One region of the Paenibacillus kandeliae genome, then DNA from elsewhere that is predicted to be linked to it. Evidence: predicted binding sites of a transcription regulator. Region 1 holds the regulator's gene; the other holds the start of a gene.
The links. Region 1 encodes Rex, which represses fermentation and respiration genes when NADH is low (regulators of the CRP and FNR family bind a similar motif). Its sites were predicted from a motif close to TTGTGAAATATTTCACAA; they were not measured.

Region 1 (11,569 bases):
CGTGCTGGGTACATCCAATGTGCATGTGGAGAAGAAATTCAATCGTTCCCGCGATGCGGTCATGCAGATGGGCGTAGATGCAGTCAAATATGCACGCACTCTGATGCCGCAGGTGCAATATTCGACGGAGGATGCGTCACGCTCGGAATTTGAATATTTATGGCAAACGATTGAAGCAGTCGTCCGTGCAGGTGCTACGATCATCAACGTACCCGATACGGTTGGTTATGCGGAGCCAGAAGAATTCGGTCATCTGATCTCTCGCTTGAATGATCGACTGAAAAATCTGGATGATAGCGTGATGCTGAGCGTGCATTGTCATAACGATCTGGGTCTGGCAACTGCCAATACACTGAGCGCAATCCGTGCAGGTGCACAAAAGGTAGAATGTACGATCAACGGGCTGGGCGAACGCGCTGGTAATACATCGCTGGAAGAAGTGGTCATGGCTCTCAAAGTACGCGAGGAGCGTTACCAATGCTCTACTGGTATCCGTACGGAGGAAATTATGAACACCTCCCGCCTGCTCACTCATTTGACTGGATTGGACGTACAGGTGAACAAGGCGATCACTGGCGAAAATGCCTTTGCCCATTCGTCCGGTATTCATCAAGACGGTCTGCTCAAGGACAAAAATGTATATGAGATTATGTCGCCGGAACAAGTCGGTGCCGGTGAAATGGAACTGGTATTGACCGCACGCTCCGGTCGCCATGCCTTCAAAAACGCGATTGCCAAGCTGGGCTATATCGCTGCCGATGAGCAGCAGTTTGAGGAATTATTCGCCCGCTATCTGGAACTGGCTGACCGCAAAAAGGAAATCTACGATCATGATCTGTTTTTCCTGCTGAATCAGCCGAATGAGCAGCATATTGAGCATTCCGATCATCATGCACTGTATGAGCTGGATACGTTCCAAGTCGTCACCGGTAGTCTGCACCCAACAGCAACGGTACAATTGAAAAAAGGCGGCGAAGTACACGCAGGCAGCGCTATCGGCGATGGTCCTATCGACGCGATGTACGGTGCCATCCGTGCACTGACCGGTGTGCAGGCAACATTGAAGCATTACAAAATCAATAGCATCTCCAGCGGTCAGGAAGCGATTGGACGCGTCAATATTCAATTGGAATACGAAGGTCGTTTGTATACCGGTAAAGCGATGGATACCGATATTATCAAGGCAAGCGGGCTTGCTTTCCTGAATGGGGTCAATGCGATTGTACTGGATACCTCTGGCGGTGCGACAGGAGAAGGTCAGCTGTCGCGGGTGTAACCGTCTGATCTAGCCTTGTTACGCCTAAAGAAGGATGACAAAACCAAAGCGTTGTACCTTCCATGTTGAAACGTTCTGTTTGAAAAGTCAAAATACGCTATCTTTACATGTATAACATCCTATCTTAAAACCAAAGCACTATACGTTCAGAGTCAAAATGTTCTATCTTAATAACAAACTCAACAAAAAAATTATGTTTAACGCATTCCGTTTTAAAGCAACCTATCTCTCCTAACCAAAAAAGAATCCACCGCTCCGCATACCTGCGAAGATCGTTGGATTCTTTTCCTACGTTATAATCATTATTTACGATACAGCTACTTCAGCTCACATTATGGAGTAAGCGTGCTTGGCAGCTGCATCGGTCCGCCCAGCTTGGTGCCATCGCGGAAATTGTAGAATACATAATAATACGTCTCGCCAGACTTGGCAAACACTTGCCAAGCGTATTTGCCGTTATACGAGCCGGGAACCGCGCGAACGGCTTCCGCGCCAGGCAGATCATTTTGCAGCAGTTCCATCGCTCGCTGCTGGGTGACTGTACCGGCGGTTTTCTCGACATGCACAGCATTGTTTCCTTGCGCTGGTGTGCCGTCTGTGTTGAATTTTACCCAGACCATCACATCCTGCTGTTGATCGTTCTGACCTTGAATGACCCAGTAGATGGACTTGTCATTCCAGACGGAATGATAGCTGGTCGTTACCGCAGATAGCTTGGCATTCTGCTGTGCTACTTCTAGCGCCGCCTGCTCCTGACTCCACGGCTTCGCCATCACATGTACATAAAACTGGTTCACACCCAAGATGATCAGACCGATCACTGTAATGATAATCGCAATCCATTTACCCGTTCCCAAATTTCGCAAGACACGCCATCCTTTCTGTATCGTTACGCTTTCGGTCAGCGTGTAAGCAAGCCTTCAAATGCCGATTGTGCTTCACGACGAATTTTCTCTTCGTCCAGTGTCAAGGATACGCCATCCTTGATCAGCTGTTTCCCATCAACCCATACATGCAGCACATCTTTGGCACATGCAGAATATACAGTATGAGAAATGAAATCAGTAAACGGCAGGAAATGTGGCTGATCGATATTGAGCGACGTAATATCCGCCTTCATGCCGACCTTGAATGTACCTGTATTGTTCAGGAATACCGATTGAGCACCATATTCCGTACCCATACGCAGCGCTTCCGATGCAGGTACAGCAGTTGGGTCGCCGGATACACCTTTGTGAATCAGTGCAGCCAGACGCATTTCCTCAAACATATCCAGATTGTTATTGCTGGCAGGACCATCTGTACCGAGAGATACGACCACGCCTGCTTTCAGCAGATCTGGTACACGTGCCACACCGCTAGCAAGCTTCAGGTTGCTACCCGGATTATGGGAAACCGTAACCTTGTGAGCCGCCAGTGTAGCAATCTCTTCATCATTCAGATGCACAGCATGTGCAAGTAGCGTTGGACGTGTGAACATGCCCAACTTTTCCAAATGAGCAACCGGACGCAAACCGTAATCACGTACGTTTTGCTCGACTTCGGCAATCGTTTCGGACATATGTGTATGCAGCGGCACATCCAGATCGTGTGCAGCTTGTACGAATTGTTCAATGTATGCAGGTGGGCAAGTGTACGGTGCATGCGGAGACATCATAGTGGTGATACGTCCGTCTGCTTTGCCGTGCCAATCACGTACGAATTGGATCGATTGGTTCAGCTTTTGCTTTTGCTCCTCTTCTGAACACAGACCGATAACGCCTCTCATCAGTACGGCTCTCATACCGGATTGCTCTACCACTTCCGCTACACGCTCGGAACGGTCGTACATATCGAGGAATGTGGTGGTGCCGCCTTTGAGCATTTCCAGTACCGACAATGCGGTTCCTGTGTATACATCATCGCTCGTAAATTTAGCTTCCATTGGCCACATTTTCTCTTGCAACCATACTTGCAGCGCCAGATCGTCGCCAAAGCCGCGCAGCAATGACATCGCCGCGTGACCGTGACTGTTCACCAGACCAGGAATGAAGAATTGGTGGCGTCCGTCTACAATGGCAACGTCATCGCCTACTTGCGGCTCCTCTTCACCAATATACGTAATCAGGTCATCCTCAACGACCATGTAGCCATGCAATACTGGCTTTTCGGCGTTGGGTACAGCGAAAATACCGTTTTTGATCATCCATTTACTCGGAGAGTTGTTCATTGACTTCTAATTCCTTTCCATCTTCAAGGTAGTATGCCAAACTGAGCAGATCAGTCGTAAAATCAGCTGTATGCACACGCACATGCGGTGGTGTTCTTAAAATAATCGGTGCAAAATTCAAAATCGCCTCAATGCCCGCTTCCACCAGCTGATCAGCAACACGCTGCGCTTCTGTATTCGGCACAGTAATGATACCTACGCGGATATTTTGTTCTTTTACCGCGTTCGATAACTCACTGATTGGCTGTACAGTCAACGTATTGATTTTGCTACCTACCTTAGGCTCGTAGGAATCGAATACAGCGATAATCTTCATCGTTTCCTGCAAATAGGCATTGTAGTTGGATAGAGCGTGTCCCAGATTACCAGCACCAATCAGTGCTACATTGATCTGCTGATCCAGCTTCAGAATATGACGAATCTTCTCAATCAGATACGATACATCATAACCGATACCCTTGCGTCCAAAATCGCCGAAGTAAGCAAGATCCTTGCGGATTTGCGCTGGATTCAGATCCAGCTTCTGCCCCAGCTCCTGCGAGGATACCGTTGGTACCTCGCGGGTATGCAGTTCATTCAGATATCTCAAATAGACAGGTAATCTTCGCACGACAGCTTCAGATATTTTTTCGGATTTCATGCTTGCTCCCCCTCTTGATTTGCAGCTTCCGCTTCCAGCGGCCGTTGTTCCAGCCATTCGGCGATACGGGGAATCATCTGCTGGGTTGGCATATGTTCCATTTTGGGACCAGGCAGCGAATAAAGAAAATGTCTGCCGTAATAAGCCTCAATCACCCGCGTATCATAAATCAGTACGATTCCTCGGTCATTTGCCGTACGGACGAGACGTCCAAAGCCCTGCTTAAACCGGATCACTGCCTGCGGCACGGATAATTTCATAAATGGGTTTTTCTTTTCTTTTTTCAAGCGTTCACTTTTGGCTTCTACGAGCGGATGATTCGGCGGCTGGAATGGCAACCGCACAATTGCCAGGCAGGTCAGCGCCTCGCCTGGAATATCGACACCTTCCCAGAAGCTGCTTGTTCCGAGCAATACGGAAGCAGGATGCTCCTGAAAACGACGTGTCAACTTGGTACGGCTGCCGCCATCCACGCCCTGACCGAATACGGCAATCTCACTTGTAGATAAATTCTCTTTCAATGGCTCATACACCTGCTTGAGCATCCGGTATGAGGTAAATAATACCAGCATCCGTCCTCGGGTCGCCCGCGCAGCGTCTGCCAACGAATCGGCAAGCATAGCTACAAAATTCTGATCGCCCACACTGCCCTTCAGACTTGGAAAATCGCGCGGAATCAATACTAGTGATTGCTCGCGATAATTAAATGGCGATTCCAACATCACCGTATTGAGCTTGTTGTTCTGCTCTGCTTCCTTCAATCCCAGTTGCTCGATCATATACTGGAACGTTTTATCAATCGAGAGCGTTGCCGATGTAAGAATGATGCTTTTCTTTTTATCAAAAAAGTGTTCTTTCAGCTGCTGACTCACATCGACCGGTACGGCATACATTTGCAGCGATTTGCTGCGGTAATTGCCATTGGCTTCGTACCAATATACCGTTTCTACACTATCCAGCTTGATAAAATGGCGCAAATCATCGCGTACCGCACCCAAATCCTTGAACAGCCCAGTTACATCGGTAACCAGCCCTTCGTTAACAAGCACATCATCGGATTCTTTGATTTTGCCCATCGTGTGCTCGCCCTGACGAACAATCTGACTGAGTGCAATATGAATGCGGTTCTCCAACTCGGTAATCTTTTCCCATTCTTCCGGCTTGTTCTGTGGAAGTAAACGCAGAGTAAACTGACCTGCTTCGCCTGGTGCAGCATCGCTGCGCTGTGGCAAAAGCGCAAACAGCAGCTCGCTCAGCTTATCCCAGTCTTCTTTCACATCTATGAGTTCAGGATATAGATTGTCAATTGCAATCGCCCATTCCATACCACGCTCACTGCCCGATGATCCCAGCTGCTGGCGAAGCACGGCAAGCTGTCCATTTTTGCTGTCCTTGAATAGACGCAGCAGAGGTTGAACCAATGTGAAATATTTCATGTGCATACCCAGATGCTTACCTGCCACATCCTCCAAATGATGCGCCTCGTCAATGACCAGTCGTTCATAGGAAGGCAGCAATTGATGCCCTGCCTTGATGTCGGTAAACAGCTTGGAGTGATTGGTGATCACTACGTCTGCTGCTCCCGCTTCATGCTTGGCACGGTGATAGTAGCATTGCTTAAACCACGGACAGGCGCGTCCAAGACAGGAATCGGTATCGCTTGCCACCGTTTCCCAGAACTCACCGCCCCGATTGCCCATATTCAATTCCTCATCGTCTCCGGTTTCAGTAGCGGTCAGCCAGACAATCATCTGAGCGGCAATCAACACATCTTCCTTCGGACTCTGGAATTCTTTTGTATTTATTTTATGCTCAAATTTGCGCAGACACAAATAATGCTGTCGGCCCTTGAACACGGCAGCACGAAAGGCAAACGGAATCACCTGCGTCAACAGCGGAACATCGCGCTCACGCAGTTGCTCCTGTAGATTGATCGTATGCGTACTAACCATGACGCGCTCACTGTTCTTCACGCTATGGTAAATGGATGGCAGCAAATAGCCGAGCGATTTGCCTGTTCCAGTGCCTGCCTCGATCAGCAGATGCTTATCATCGGATAATGCTCGAATAACCTCGTCGAACATATGGTTCTGAGGCTGACGTTCTTCATAATCCGGCAGCAGCTTACGCAAATTATCCTTCACCTGCTGCAAAAACTCTTCAAATGATGTATCCGCCAGCGGCATATTGCCACGTTCATCCTCGGCGGACGGAATATCGATCCAATCGCCTACTTTTAGAGCTAACTGACGATAAAAGCGATGGCTGTCCAAATCTTGTACCGGCTGCGCTTCACGCTCCATACGCACCCCGTCAAAATACCAGCCTAGATCGCTATCCTGATTGTCGAACAGCTCAGACAATCGCTGCACGGTAATGAGCGGCAGCTCGTTCAGCTCCTCAATACATTTCAAAAAAACATACGCCGTCGCCAGCGCATCACTATCCGCCTGATGCGGACGGTCATGCTGAAAGCCGAGCGAGCTGCTGACCATGCTCAGCTGATAACTAGGCAGATTCGGAAAGAAAATGCGTAGGAAATCCATCGTATCCAGCACGCGACCTGTAAAAGGCAAATAACCCGTACGATCCAGCGCACGCTGCAAAAAGCCGAGGTCAAAGCCTACATTGTGTCCGACTAGTACAGCGTCCTCCAGCAGCGGGATCATATCCAGCATCACATCGTCGAGCTCCGGCGCGTCCTTCACATCGTCATTGCTAATGCCAGTCAATCCACTGATAAAAGCCGGAATGGAGACGGACGGCTTCACCATCGAACTGTATACCTGTGAAATGGTTGAATCATGATCTATAATGGCAAGTCCCACTTGGATAATATCATCCGTCGATTGGGTTCCTGTTGTTTCAAAATCCAGTACAGCAAATTTCATGGATGTCTAAATCCTTTCCCTGCAGTTGTCTGATCCTGGTGTAAACATACTCAACTATCAGCATACCAGAAGACCGCAGTTTTGAAAATCAACCACACGCACCCACAACAAAAGGTGATACCGGGCGCGAATCGGCTCGCACAGTATCACCCTGCTTCGGCGTTTATGAATGATTACAGTATACCCCAAATCGAACGGTTGTTCCACAGGTTTGTGTAAACACCTCGGAATGGTTCGCAATTTGTAGATACCAGCCAAGCAATGATTTACACTCGCCGTCTGCTAGATTATATTAAGTATAAATACCTTGCTGCGTTGATTACTAAGCACTATACCCCTGCATATATCATCCTAATCAAGCGCTTATATTCCAAAGGAGATATTTTATTGAACAGCTTACTTGCAAGAATGATTGTATGTTTCTCCGTTTTGATCGTGATTGGGTTTGCCATTGTGGGATTGACGGTCTATCAATCCTCAAATTCATTAGTGACTCAGTCTATTGGCACACAGGCTGAACAGGTTGCTCTCCGAGCAAGCGCATTGATCGATCCGGTACAGTATTCTGCCATTCCAGCTCGCGAAGGTGGCGAGACAGCTTATTATACCAAGCTTCGTCAGCAGCTGAATCAACTACGCGAGGATAATGGCTTCCGCTATATTTATACAATGAATCGCACGATGAACAACGGTCAAGAGCAATATGTCTACATTGTAGATGGTGCGCCGCAAGACGTATCTGAGGATGATTTTTCTCCACTGGGGACAGTCGAGGAGGAAGTGTATCCCGCTATGCAGCAGGTAATGAACACCGGACAGCCTGCCGTAGGCGATCTAACCAAAGATCAGTATGGCGCAATTATTACCTCCTTTGTACCGATCAAAAATGCAGCCGGACAAACGATTGGCGTGCTAGGTGCCGATCTGGATGCGACCAATATTTATGAATTGATGCAGAAGTCCAAGCAAACGACACTTATCGTCTCCCTGCTGATCCTGCTTGTAAGCCTGCTGCTTGTGTACATTCTTGCACGTTATCTTATTCGTCCACTCCGACGATTGAACGAGGATATTCATCGGGTGAATGAAGGCGATCTGACGATTGAGATTCGTACAACCAGCAAGGATGAAATTGGGCAATTGTCCGCTTCGTTTGGTAGGCTAGTTGCCGATACACGCAATGTTATTGTCGGTATTCGCGATAGTGCACAGGAACTTCAGCAAGCTGCTATTGGTCTTTCGGAGCAATCTCGCAGCACCTCGGATACGAGTCGTACGATTGCGGGTCATGTACACGAGACGTCAGCCGATACGCAGACGCAAGCTGCTCACGCCATTGAAATGCAGCATGGTATGAACGAAGTGAATGGCGGAATGCAGCGCATTGCGGAAGCCGTCAATATCGTCTCTGATCGATCCAGTGATACGCTGGAGCAAAGTGTTCAAGGTAAACAAGCCATCGGACAAGCGGTGTCACAGATGGAAGCGATCACACAATCGTCGGATCAGATGGCAGCTGCAACAGGGCAGCTTCAGCAGCATTCCGACCGCATTGAAGGCATTTTGCAGTTGATTAATGATATTGCTAGTCAGACACATTTGCTTGCACTGAACGCTTCCATCGAAGCTGCTCGTGCGGGTGAGCATGGACAGGGCTTTGCTGTCGTTGCTGGTGAAGTACAGAAATTGGCTGGACAATCCAAATCCTCCGCTTCTGTAGTGGCTGAGATCGTAACCGCGATGCAGCGTGAGATCGGTGAGCTGCATCGGCATATGGAAGTCAATCGGACAGAAACGTATACGAGTATGAATGTAGTACAGCATGCCGGACAATCGTTTGAACATATTCACCATCGTCTCGGTGAGGTGGCAGCGCAGCTTCATCAAGTATCTGAATCCTCCTCCGAAATATCTGCGATTTCGCAGCAAATGCTTGTCTCAGTTGACGAAATGGAAGCGATCACGCGTCAGTCTGCCCGTCGCTTCGAGCAAGTTACCGAAGGCGCTGAGGAGCAGCAAGCAGCTATGGAGCATGTGAATCATTCAGCGAATCATTTAGCTGGGTTGTCTGAGCGTTTGAATGGGTTGATTGGACGCTTTAAAGTATAGTAAGACAGATATAAACAGGAACGAGCAACATTGGGTATCACATCGACAGGGGAATGACAAAATAAAAAGGAATGCCTGCTTATATAGCAGGCATTCCTTTTTTCTATATTTACGTTGAAGCTTATCTCTAGCCAAATCACGGTTCAAAACCATTCATCGGCTGACTTTGCTTTAGACAATCGTCGCGTGAACTTCCTTGTGGGCTTCCATTACGACTTTGTTCTGCTCGTCCACGAATACGACAGTGGGGCGATGTTCCTTCGCTTCCGCATTATCGACTGTAGCATACGAGATAATGATCACGTTGTCGCCGGGTTGCACCAAACGGGCAGCTGCACCGTTCAGGCAGATCACACCGCTTCCGCGTGGACCGACAATCACGTACGTTTCCAGACGTGCGCCGTTGTTGTTATTCACGATCTGTACTTTCTCGTTTTCCAGCAGATCGGCGGCATCCATCAGATCTTCGTCGATCGTAACACTGCCAACGTAGTTGAGGTTTGCCTCGGTAACGGTAGCGCGGTGGATTTTGGATTTCATCATTGTTCTATACATGCAGGGCAACCCCTTTCGTTTCCATAATCACATTGTCGATCAGACGCGTTTTGCCGAATTTGACAGCCAGCGCCATAATGATCTCGGACGATAGGTCACCGACGACCGTTGTATCTGCCAGTGTCTCCAAGTGTGGAAACGTCATGATCTCAGCATAGTCGATCACTGCAATAGGCGATGTACCAATCTCGCTGCGCAGCATGGCACGAACATCACCAGCAGTCATATGCGGCTGTTCCATGATACGCTGCTTAACCAGCTCTAAGGAACGTGACAGAACCAGTGCCTGACTGCGTTCCTCGTCTGACAAATACACATTGCGTGAGCTGAGCGCCAGTCCGTCCTGCTCGCGAATGATCGGGCATGGCACAATCTCAATATCCATATTCAGGTCGACAACCATTTGCTTGATGACAGCGACCTGCTGCGCATCCTTCGCGCCAAAGAAAGCAGCATCTGGCTTCACAATATTGAACAGCTTGGTCACCACCGTCGATACACCGTCAAAGTGACCCGGACGCGAAGCGCCACATAGAGAATCGGTCAGATCGGCAACACTCACATGCGTTTTGGTCGGTGTTGGATACATATCGTCGACGCCCGGCATAAACACGATGTCCACGCCTTCGCGTTCTGCCAATGCTAAATCGCGCTGTTCATCGCGTGGGTATTGTTCAAAATCCTCATTCGGTCCAAACTGAATCGGATTGACGAAAATACTAATCACGACAATATCATTGTGCTGTTTGGCACGGCGCATTAGACTGGCATGTCCATCATGCAAAAAGCCCATTGTCGGTACCAATCCAACGGTCGCTTCATGTCCATTGCTGGAACGCTCTCCGCGAAGATGTTTAACTTGCTGTCTGACTTCGGATATGCTGCGTACTACTTTCACGATAAATTCTCCACCTTCCGTTGTTGTCCATACAAGGAATCCAGTGCTTTTTCATCTGGATTGAACACATGTTGCTCCGCCGGAAACGCACGGTCTTTCACTTCACTGACATATTGCTCCAATGCGGTACGAATCGTCGTCCCAATATCCGCGTACGTTTTAACAAAGCGCTTGTCGCGGTAACTGTCAGTATATTTCACCACATCGTGGAAAACGAGCACCTGTCCGTCACAGCCGCGTCCTGCACCGATACCGATGGTTGGAATCGACAGCTCACCAGTAATACGAGCAGCCGTATCTTCCGTCACCAATTCTAGTACTACACCGAACGCGCCAGCTGCTTCCAGTGCCTTTGCATCATTCAGCAGACGTTGGGCGTCTTGCTCATCTTTCCCTTGAATGCGATACCCACCAATCTGATGCACCGATTGTGGCGTCAGACCGATATGCGCCAGTACTGGCACACCTGCGCGCGTGATCGCAGCTACGGTATCGGCAATCTCAGCACCGCCCTCCAGCTTGATCGCATGGGCATGCCCTTCTTGCATAATGCGCTTCACGTTGCGCAATGTTTCATCTATACTCCCGTGATAGGTCATAAACGGCAAATCCGCGACGATAAAAGTAGATTGTGCGCCCCGCGCCACCGCTCTGGAATGATAGACAATATCGTCTACGGTGACCGGAATGGTGGAATCGTAGCCGAGCACTACATTGCCCAGCGAATCCCCGATCAACAGCATATCCAGCCCGGCTTCCTCAGCCAGTCGTGCGGTCGGGTAATCATAGGCGGTTACCATCGTAATCGGAATGCCCTCGGATTTCATTTTTTTCATTTTTACAATATTCAGCGGCGTTTTGGCTGCCATGTGACATCAGGCTCCTTTGTATTCAAAATAGTTTTTGGACAAAATAAAAAACCTTTTCGTCTTGTGCGAAAAAGGTCCTGAGTCCAAAAAAGAGTCACTTTGCGATCATCTCTTCTGTCTCG
Region 2 (11,569 bases), 170 kb from region 1:
ACTGGCGGTTGGTTTGGAGGCAGTACATTGATCGTTACACTGTACGGATCGCTCCATTGTCCATTGGAATCCAGAACTTGATACGTCACAACATGCGCGCCCGCATCAGCGAAGATGTCCTCGCGTCCAGTCCAACGCTCATCCACAATGGTAGCTCCGTTGGAAGAACTCGATTGTGTTTTGTATTGTACGGTTGTTTGAGTCGCATAGACATCTTTAGGCGATACAGTAAAGGATGCTGTCGGTTTTACCTGAAGATCCATGATGACCATTTTGCCTTGTACTGTATACGGAATACCCAGTGCGGCAGTGATGGAAGTGAGCGGCACCATAAACGTTCCTTTTTGCTGGAACGATGCGCCTTTCATCAGCGATTGTACGCCGTTCACTGTGTAATACTTGCTATCTGTTTTGAAACGCAGTTCTTTGCCGTCTTTGGTCATGACGGTTTCTTTGGTTACGGAATCATATGTAAGCGTAAGGCCAACACGTTCCACCAGTGCGCGCACAGATACATAGGATACACCGTTTTTGACAGTCATCGGCTGATTGGAGAAATACAGCTTGCCGTCACGGTAAATCTGATTGGAGTTCATCATAAAGATCAGTTTGTTCGGACCTGCGGAATACACATCCGTTACCACCTGTGGTGTTGTCGTTACAGGTGCTGTTGGTGTAGTGGTCGGTGTTGTCGGCGTAACCGGTGTGGTTGGCGTCGTGGTTGTACCGTCCGTTCCTGTAGTGCCGTCCATGCCTGTTCCGTCGCCCGTTGTTGTCGGATCAGTTTGTACGGTATCCGTAGTAGAGTTATCGCTATATACATCCTGTTGGACAACTCCATTTGCTGTATCGCCTTCTGCTGCGAAAGCCTGCGCTGCAGGAAACGTTGCCACAACCTGTGTGAAGGCAAGTACAGCTACTAGTATGCTCTTCTTGAATTTCATCGTTCGACTCCTTCTTGTATCTTTTTTTCTATACCGAGATGTCAAAGAAAAACTCCCCCTGAAAGGCACAATTCCCTTCCCCTTCGCAGGTCGGAAGCCGGTTGCTGCAAAGGCAAAATTCCATTGTCCCCCCGCGTCTGTAAACTCGACGCTTGTATGACACATTAATAAGACGCGACTTTTTTTGAAAAGTTTCTCTGGAATATCGCAATCACTCATTAAAAGTCATGTATTCACAATTCGTTCACATTTACATTTAGGGGTACTTGAGCTTATTTTCATAGGATATGTAAGTTATTGTATGCCATTACAGCCATATACCTAGACGTCCTGCACATCGAAAAAGCCTGTCCATCCGTAGATCGACAGGCTTTGTTACACGCACTGGCGTTTGTACTTTATTCGTCGCATAACCGGAACAGGAATACATGATCTCGTTCGGCATGCGCAAATAAAGATTCTTTGAACATCTCGCTAAAGGTTATGCTTCACATGATATGCGCTGGCGACAGACAAAGTCAAATTTGCACCAGATAACCTGGATTCAAGCTGACTGGAAGCTTGCCTGTAGCGGTTTCTGTTCCTGCCAGCACCGCCGCTAATGCCTCCACTGCATATTTCCGATTTTCATACGTACAGATATAGGTACGTAGCTCTGGCAGCTCATTCCAATCATACGGATTACGCATCGACACGACGATCAGAGGTATCTGCAATTGTTCATGCAGAGCGTGCACCAGTTGCGCTTGTTGTTCTGGCAGCTGCCCTGCGGAGGTGTACGTAATCTGCACCACAAAGCCAGCCTGCTGTGCCTGTTGCAAGGCTTGTTCTCGCTCCTCTGCATCCGGCTCCGTGCTAATTATTAAGCGCTCTGCTGGCAAGCCAAGTGCTGTCAGTACCTCCGCCAGATTGCGATCATGTCCCACTGCCTCAGCTACTTCTGTACGACGCGATAGCTGTGGCCAGATGACCAACCCCTGCTTACCATCCGTTGCAGGCTGAAGCGGTAGCTGATCATCATCCTTAACTACAGTGATGCTGTGTAGAGCGATGGAACGCAATATATTGGCATTGTCCTCATTGCGTAGGATCGTCATTAGTTCCTGTTCGCTGACTGGCTCACGATCCATATTCCGTTTGGCTTTTAGCTTGCATATCCGTGCAACTGATTCATCGATCCGCTGCTCAGATATACGTCCCTGTTCTACCGCCTGCCGCACCGCTTGAATCGCAGCGATTTGGTCTTCTATCGTATGGCTAACTAACAGCAGATCCGCTCCTGCCTCCAATGCCATCACGGTCGCCTCGGGAATGGGAAAATGCTTCGCAATCGCGTGCATTTCCAAACAGTCGGTCACGATCACACCGTCAAAACCCAGCTGCTGACGCAGTAGTCCCGTTAACACACGATGCGACAACGTCGCTGGTATAGAGTCCGGTTCAAATGCTGGGAACATCACATGCGCGGACATGATCAGGTCAGTGCCAGCAGCAATCGCCTTCTGGAACGGCAGTAGTTCTATTTGCTCCAGACGCTGTACATCATGCGGCACCGAAGCCAGTCCATAATGCGAATCCACCTCTGTATCGCCATGCCCCGGAAAATGCTTGGCGGTCGCAGCTACGCCCTGCTCTTGCATAGCGGTGATCGCTGCTGCACCGTGAGCCGCGACAACGTCTGGCTTTTCTGAATATGAGCGTACGCCAATGACGGGGTTACGCGGATTGTTATTCACATCGACACAGGGCGCAAAATTCACATTGATCCCTAATGCACGCAACTCACGAGCACTAATCGAGGAAGCTTGCGCTGTCCAAGCCGGATCACCCGTAGCCCCCAGCGACATATTGCCCGGAATCAGACTCAATTCCTCCTGATCAATCCGGCTAACCATACCACCTTCCTGATCAATCGTAATCAGTAACGGTGGCAAGCCCTGATCATGCGCCTGCTGCTGTAGCTCTGCCGATAGTCGGTGAATCTGTTGCGGTGTACCAATATTGCGGCGAAAATAAATCACCCCGCCAATCTGATACTCTGCAATCAACTGCTTCACTTGAGCATCCGGCACAATATCATGAAATCCGCATACGAATAACTGTCCAATCTTCTGCTCCAACGTCCACTTATCCATCGTCCATTGCGACATCTGTATCCCTCCTGCGGACCCGTACACTTGGCGATCCGGTAGTGTATGTATTGTAATCCAGTATAAAGTCCACTCACTCCTACAACAATTGGACAAACTGTACAAAAAAACACCCCGTCCGAAGACAGGGTGCCCATGAGGTGAAGCGGTAGACTTATGAATACACACGATTTCATACATGAGGATGATACAAACAGATATATCTTATACGCAGGCTCCTTGACGTCTGCCCTGCTCAATCAGGCGATACGCGCGTTCTACTTCGGCTTCTGTCGGTGAAGGTACGCCGTCCAGCGGATAGAGGCGACCAAGCGACTCCCATTTGTAGATGCCCATCTGGTGGTATGGCAGAATCTCGAATTTCTCCACACCATGTAGGGTAGCGATGAATTCACCCAATGCGATCAGGTCTTCTTCCGCATCGTGGATGCCTGGTACGAAAACATGTCGTATCCACATTTTACGTCCATGATCCGATAACCACTGTGCCAGCTTCAGTGTACGCTCATTGGATACGCCCGTTAGCTTTTTGTGCTTTTCATTGTTGATATGCTTGAGATCCAGCATAACGAGATCGGTCACGTCTAGCAGCTCGTGAATCTTTTCCCCATCATTGTAGCCGTTGCTATCGAGGGTTGTGTGCAGATTCCAGCGTTCTTTGACCTCTTTGAACAATGCTTTGACGAAAGGGGCTTGTAGTGTCGGTTCACCACCAGAGACGGTAAGCCCGCCGCCGGAGCTGCGATAGTAATTCAGGTAAGGCTGGATTTCGGAAAGAACTTCTTCCAGTTCCATCACCTTGCCGCCGTCTAGATTCCAGGTATCGGGATTATGACAATACTGGCATTTCATCAGGCACCCCTGCATAAATAGTACGAATCGAATACCTGGACCATCGACAGTACCGAAGGTCTCCAGCGAGTGAACACGGCCTGTTACCATGATCATTCAGCCCCTTTCATTATGAGTGATTTGCAGGACATGTCTATTGCTGTTACATATGACATGTCCTGCAAGCGTTGATGTGTTGGTTGAATATGCTGCGTAATTACATGTTGCTGTGGAACGTACGGTTGATTACGTCCAGCTGTTGCTCTCTAGTCAGTTTAATAAAGTTAACCGCATAGCCAGAGACACGAATGGTCAGCTGTGGATAGTTCTCTGGATGTTCCATCGCATCCATCAGTTGTTCACGGTCAAATACGTTGACGTTCAAGTGGTGAGCGTCACTACCGAAGTAGCCATCCAGCATAGCCACCAGATTGGATTTGCGAATTTCTTCTTCTTTACCCAGTGCTTTTGGCACGATGGAGAAGGTGTTGGAGATACCGTCTAGGCTATCTTCGTATGGCAGTTTAGCAACGGAACTCAGGGATGCCAGTGCGCCTTTTTTGTCGCGTCCATGCATTGGGTTCGCACCCGGTGCAAATGGTTCGCCTGCTTTACGTCCGTCTGGTGTAGTACCTGTTTTCTTACCATATACGACGTTCGATGTGATGGTCAGTACAGATTGAGTCGGCAGTGCGTTACGGTACGTTTTGTGTTGGCGAATCATGCTCATGAAGGTTTCAACCAGCTCTACGGCGATCTGATCGACACGATCATCGTTGTTACCGTAGCAAGGGTAGTCGCCTTCAATTTCAAAGTCAACAGCGATGCCTTGTTCGTTACGGATCGGTTTCACTTTCGCGTATTTGATAGCGCTCAGGGAGTCAGCAGCAACCGACAGACCGGCAATACCGCAAGCCATTGTACGCAGAATGTCACGATCATGCAGTGCCATTTCGATACGCTCATAGCTGTATTTATCGTGCATGAAGTGGATGATGTTCAGTGCATCCATGTACACTTTCGACAGCCATTGCATCATCGGTTTGTAACGGTTCAGCACTTCATCATAATCGAGGTACTCGGAAGTAATCGCTGGGAATTCAGGCCCTACTTGTGCGCCGGATTTCTCGTCTTTACCACCGTTGATCGCATACAGCAATGTTTTGGCAAGGTTGGCACGTGCGCCGAAGAATTGCATTTGTTTACCGATACGCATCGCGGATACGCAGCAAGCAATACCGTAGTCATCACCATAGATCGGACGCATCAGATCATCATTTTCATACTGAATAGAGCTTGTTTCGATAGAAACTTTGGCACAATATTTTTTGAAGCCTTCTGGCAGTTGTTCAGACCACAGAACAGTCAGGTTCGGTTCTGGTGCAGGACCTAGATTGTACAGGGTATGCAGGAAGCGGAAGCTGCTTTTGGTTACCCGAGTTTTGCCGTCGACTGCCATACCACCGATTGATTCGGTTACCCATGTTGGGTCACCACTGAACAGTTCGTTGTAATCTGGTGTACGCAGGAATTTCACAATCCGCAGTTTCATAACAAAATGGTCAACTAGTTCTTGTGCTTGTTCTTCAGTCAGTGTGCCTTCTTTTACATCGCGTTCAATGTAAATATCGAGGAAGGAAGATACACGTCCGAGCGACATTGCTGCGCCGTTTTGTTCTTTCACAGCTGCCAGATAACCGAAGTACAACCATTGGAACGCTTCTTTAGCATTTTGTGCTGGTTTGGAAATGTCGAAGCCGTGTTCGGCTGCCATTTGCTTCAGTTCATTCAGCGCTCTGTATTGCTCGCTGATTTCTTCCCGTTGGCGAATGGTGTTTTCGTCCATGTATTCGCCCAGTGTTTCGTCATGCTCACGTTGTTTTTGTTTCATCAGGAAGTCTACACCATACAGCGCTACACGGCGATAGTCACCGATAATGCGTCCACGACCATAAGCATCTGGCAGACCAGTTACGATACCGGATTTGCGTGCTGCACGAATCTCAGCAGTGTAAGCATCGAATACACCTTGGTTATGCGTTTTACGAATGTTAGTGAAAATGTCGATTATGGATTGTGGAACTTCAAATCCGTATGCTTTACAAGCATCGATCACCATGCGGATACCACCATAAGGCTGAATCGCACGTTTGAAAGGTGCATCCGTTTGTACGCCGACAACTTGCTCTTTGTCTTTGTCCAAGTAGCCCGGACCGTGCGATACGATGGAAGCTGGTGTATTCACGTCTACATCCCATACACCGCCACGCTCGCGTTCTTCTCTGGACAGCTGGGAAACGATGTTCCACAGGTCATTTGTATTTTGAGTTGGACCTGCGAGGAAGTTTTCGTTGCCAACATAAGGTTTAATATTTTCGTCAATGAAGTTTTTTGTGTCTACATGATTGGTCCATTTACCTGTGTGAAAACCTCTCCAGGCTTGTTGTTGTGATTGATCCTGTACGTTTCTTTCGATTACCGACATTGATAATCCCTCCATTATTTGTGAATAAAATCACAAATTGTGTTATGACATTGACTTGGTTGTCTCAGCGCCGGTTCGTTGTGTTCCGGCTATGTCCTTATTATGCAGGATGATGGATCATATTGATGTGATTTTTATCACATTAATGGCGTCTCATTATGATTTTTATCACTTTCTGTCATTGATACAGCAAAATTTTAAATATGATACAGATGCACCTCCTTAGCGACGGACATATGCAAAAAATACAATAGTCCACATCCCCTACACTCTACTGACTTGATACAGGAAGACGAGAAATCCCGATACAGTTGCCGTACTTTTGAACAATATAAAATGGAACTGCTGCAATTTGAAATGCACTCCGCTTCCTTCAAATTATATTCCGCAGAGGATATGGGATGACGAGCAACACCTCCTTTCCAGAATAAGAAAAAAGGCTGCGGTCAATCCGTACTCACAGCGGATGACAGCAGCCTATCATAAAGGGAGGAGAAACTACATCGAACACATTAGGCAATTATAGGATCATGGCAACGATTCATTTCCAGCTTTGGCTCTGTCGAGCCGCTGGTCATTTATTCAAATTTGCCATAGAACGCGTTGCGGTATACATCAGCCAGCTCGGTTACAAGCGGCATTTTCGGATTGGCAGTGGTACATTGATCTTCAAAGGCACGGTCTGCCAAATAATCTACACGCGATTCAAAGTCCTTCGCGTCAAAGCCCAGCTCTTGGAATGTCTCAGGGATGCCCAGTTTGCGGTTCAGATCGCGAATCGCGTTGACCAGACTATTCACACCTTCTTCTGTCGTACGAGCAGGCAGTCCCAGAATACGGGCGATTTCGGCATAGCGTTCGTCAGCGATAAAGTGCGAATATTTAGGGAACGATGCAAACTTGGTCGGTTTTTTCGCATTGTAACGGATGACGTGTGGCATCAGAATCGCATTGGTACGTCCATGTGCGGTATGGTATTGACCGCCCCATTTATGCGCCAGACTGTGGTTGATGCCAAGGAATGCGTTAGCAAATGCCATACCAGCGATGGTCGAAGCGTTGTGCATTTTCTCGCGTGCCAGTTTGTCGCCAGTCAGTGCCGATTGCTCCAAGTATTGGAACACCAGCTGAATCGCTTTGATCGCCAGACCATCGGTGTAGTCATTCGCCATATTCGATACATAGGCTTCGATAGCATGAGTCAGCACGTCCATACCAGTATCCGCTACCGCTACACGTGGCAGGCTGTATACAAATTCGGGATCGACAATCGCTACGTCTGGAGTCAGCTCGTAATCTGCCAATGGATATTTGGTATTGCCTTTTTCTTTGTCGGTGATAACAGCGAACGAAGTCACTTCCGAACCGGTACCCGATGTGGTTGGGATGGCAACGAATTGTGCTTTTTGACCTAGATTTGGATATTTGTAGATCCGTTTGCGAATATCCATGAATTTTTGTTTCAGGTTGTCAAAGCTTACATCTGGATATTCGTAGAACAGCCACATACCTTTGGCAGCATCCATTGGCGAACCGCCGCCCAGTGCGATAATGCAGTCTGGCTGGAAGCGTTCCATCATTTGACGACCGCGTTCTACCGTTGCTGTCGATGGATCAGGTTCCACTTCCGAGAATACTTCAATAGCTACTGGCGTTTGACGCTGACGCAGATAGTGCTCTACTTTTCCCACATAACCGAGCTGTACCATCATCGGGTCAGTAACAATCGCTACACGGCTGATGTTCGGCATTTTGGCAAGGTATTGCGTCGATCCTTTTTCAAAGTATACTTTCGATGGGATTTTGAACCATTGCATATTCACGGTACGGCGAGCCACCCTTTTAATGTTAATCAGATTGACGGCAGTGACGTTCGACGATGTCGAGTTGCGTCCATACGATCCGCAGCCCAGTGTCAGCGAAGGCAGGTTCGTATTGTAAATGTCACCGATTGCGCCGTGGGTCGAAGGCGAGTTAACGATGATCCGTCCTGTTTGCAGACGATCCGCGAATTTCTGGATTACGTCTTCATTGTTCGAGTGGATCGCCGAAGAGTGACCCATGCCGCCAAATTCTACGATTTGAGCCGCACGTTCGATGCCTTGATCAGCATTTTTTACTTTATAGCAAGCCAGTACAGGGCTTAATTTCTCAGCAGATAGCGGATATTTGGTGCCTACCCCTTCCAGCTCGGCTACCAGAATTTTGGTATCAGCAGGAACGGTAATTCCGCTCATTTCAGCAATTTTGGTGGCAGGTTGTCCGACGATGACTGGATTCACTGCACATTTGTCCACATTCATTGCGCCGGCAGTCAGTTTGCCGACTTCTTCTTTGGTGAGGAAATAGCAGCCGTTGTCGATCATCAATTTTTTTACTTGATCGAAAACAGGTTCTTCAATAACTACCGCTTGCTCGGAAGCACAGATCATACCGTTATCAAACGATTTGGACAGGATCAGATCAGTTACCGCTTGTTTCAGATCGGCGCTTTTCTCAATAAATGCAGGTACGTTACCCGGACCTACGCCCAGTGCAGGTTTACCGCAGCTATATGCCGCTTTTACCATCGCACCACCACCAGTAGCCAGAATGAGTGCTACGTCAGGGTGATTCATCAGCGCGTTTGTTTTGTCCATCGACGGATTGTCGATCCATTGGATACAGTCAGCAGGTGCACCATGTTTGACAGCTGCTTCTAGCAAAATGCGAGCAGCTTCACGGCTGCATTGCTGTGCAGATGGGTGGAAACCAAAGATGATTGGGTTGCGCGTTTTGATTGCAATCAATGCCTTGAACATTGTTGTAGATGTCGGATTCGTTACAGGCGTGATCCCCATGATAATTCCAACTGGTTCAGCAATCTTTTGGAAACTGTCATACGCGTTGTCTTCAATCACGCCGACTGTTTTCTCATTTTTGATGCTATGGTAGATATATTCGGTAGCAAACAAGTTCTTGGTGATTTTATCCTCATATACCCCCCGGCCTGTTTCTTCCACTGCCATTTTAGCAAGGTGCATATGCTTGTCTAGCCCGGCAAGCGCCATCGCCTGTACAATGTTGTCGATTTGCTCCTGATCCATTTTCATAAAAGCGTTGTAGGCTTTGTTGCCCTTGTCGATCAGCTTTTGAATCTCTTCCTGTGCAGTCAATTCAACGGTACGAGCGGCATCATTTTTTACAGCCATTTCTCTCATCCTCCTCAGAATGTGTGTTGCTTTTGTCTACGCACTGATCATAGCATAGAGACATAAATCATAATGTGATTTTTTTCACAATCAATTTTAATTTTTAAAAATTTCTTTTTTCTGTTTTTTCTTTTTGCATTTTAAATTAAGTAGAGGTATACTATAAGTGAAAATAATCACAAAGTTATTTATATTATGTTTTCTTTCTTTTCACCGATATGATTAAGAGTACCATATGGAAGAACAGAAATATTCTTACTAATTTTTCCTATAATTTAATGCAATCTGGTTATTTTCTACGTATAATGGGGACAAAAGGAGAGGACGAATCATGAATAATCAAATGGAACGCATGACTCAGAACGAAAACAGCAATACGACTAGCTTCTCGCCCGTCAATATGGAGCGACTCTTATCGTATGCAACGGAGCGCAATGTGCCTGCCGGTTCGCATCTGTTCTGGGAAGGCGATATTTCGGACAAATTATATTACATTAAAAGCGGACGTGTAAAACTAACCAAATCGACTGACGAAGGTAAAGAACTCATTCTGTATATGTACCAAAATGGCGATATGATCGGACAGGCAGATCTGTTCTCGGGTACGCGTCTGGGCTTCACTGCGGAAGCGTTAGAGGATACCGAGGTTGCGGTAATCGATCATAAAGACTTGGAGCTGATCATCTGTCAGCACTGTGACTTTGCGATTGATTTTATGAAATGGATGGGTACACACCACCGTCTGACTCAAACCAAAGTACGTGACCTGATGCTGTACGGCAAACCAGGTGCACTCTGCTCGACGCTCATTCGTCTGAGCAATACGTATGGCGAAGATTATAATGAAGACGGCTCGATCCTGATCAATAAAAAAATTACACATACTGATCTGTCGAATATGATCGGCGCTACCCGTGAGAGCGTCAACCGGATGCTGAGCGATTTGCGTAAAAAAGATACGATTGAATACGAGCATGGCATGATCATTATTCACGATCTGGAGGCTTTGCAGGAAGTGTGTCATTGCGAACTATGCCCGAAAGAAGTCTGCCGCATCTAATCCCCTCTCCCCCTACGTATAACCAGATAGATTCATATAGCAAAAAAGCTTTCCACCGGCATTCACCGGGGAAAGCTTTTTTTGTATGGCCGAAACTCCAACAGATCAGCCTGATCGACGTATTAGTCTACCCACTGCTCCGCCCAATTTTGGATTTGATCCATAACCGGCTGCAGGGCGCGTCCTTTTTCCGTCAGTTCATACTCAATCCGTACCGGAGTCTCCGGATAGACCTGGCGTAACAAAATACCGCTTGCTTCCAGATCCTTCATACGCTCTGAGAGCATTTTGTCGCTCATCATCGGGATGAGATTGGATATGTCTTTGAACCGTTTAGGTCCGCTCATCAGGGACTGAATAATCAGGCCGTTCCATCGTTTCCCGAGAAAAGAGAACGCTGTCTCAAACCGCGGACATAAACCCAGCTGATGCTGTTCCATCGTTTCACCTCTTTACTGGTCCGTAGCCCGATATCATCCTGCCTATCGTACCGGAACTCTCAATGTAAACTTACAATAAGTTAGCATATATAGTTTAACATATTTTTAACTATAATAAAACGAAAACCTACCGATTTCAGCGGTTTCTGTCGTATATTTACACCAGTTCGCGCTGGACATAACCACCTATAATAAATCATTGTTCCGGCTTATATTTTATAACTTCGTGAATGAAATCGCGCAATCGATGCAGATCCTCCTGAATGGTCTGCTCTAACGAACGATTGTACAGAATTGCTGCTGGATGATAGAGCGGAAACACCCAATAAGACTGCTCCGACCACGTGTATCCTTGTTCTGGATGGTACGGGTCTACCTGCCGAATCGCAGTCTGCCGTGGTTGTCCATGAATCTGCGATACGCTGGTGCTGTTGCCGATCAATCGGTGCAACCCAATATTGCCCAGTG

Region 2: the regulator Rex is predicted to act here: its motif matches at 9,674-9,691, upstream of adhE (bifunctional acetaldehyde-CoA/alcohol dehydrogenase).

What each region holds. Positions count from the first base shown of each region.
Region 1 is NZ_JBFDUZ010000001.1:2,449,164-2,460,732, forward strand. Features, by position in the region: gene ABXR35_RS10405 (2-isopropylmalate synthase) at 1-1,276, shown strand, start outside; gene ABXR35_RS10410 (cell wall elongation regulator TseB-like domain-containing protein) at 1,609-2,142, opposite strand; gene ABXR35_RS10415 (amidohydrolase) at 2,178-3,485, opposite strand; gene ABXR35_RS10420 (redox-sensing transcriptional repressor Rex) at 3,466-4,125, opposite strand; gene dinG (ATP-dependent DNA helicase DinG) at 4,122-7,016, opposite strand; gene ABXR35_RS10430 (methyl-accepting chemotaxis protein) at 7,404-9,125, shown strand; gene panD (aspartate 1-decarboxylase) at 9,297-9,680, opposite strand; gene panC (pantoate--beta-alanine ligase) at 9,673-10,578, opposite strand; gene panB (3-methyl-2-oxobutanoate hydroxymethyltransferase) at 10,575-11,447, opposite strand.
Region 2 is NZ_JBFDUZ010000001.1:2,617,660-2,629,228, forward strand. Features, by position in the region: gene ABXR35_RS11195 (copper amine oxidase N-terminal domain-containing protein) at 1-944, opposite strand, end outside; gene nagZ (beta-N-acetylhexosaminidase) at 1,463-3,094, opposite strand; gene pflA (pyruvate formate-lyase-activating protein) at 3,299-4,036, opposite strand; gene pflB (formate C-acetyltransferase) at 4,143-6,410, opposite strand; gene adhE (bifunctional acetaldehyde-CoA/alcohol dehydrogenase) at 6,989-9,601, opposite strand; gene ABXR35_RS11220 (Crp/Fnr family transcriptional regulator) at 9,933-10,661, shown strand; gene ABXR35_RS11225 (winged helix-turn-helix transcriptional regulator) at 10,784-11,101, opposite strand; gene ABXR35_RS11230 (uracil-DNA glycosylase) at 11,298-11,569, opposite strand, start outside.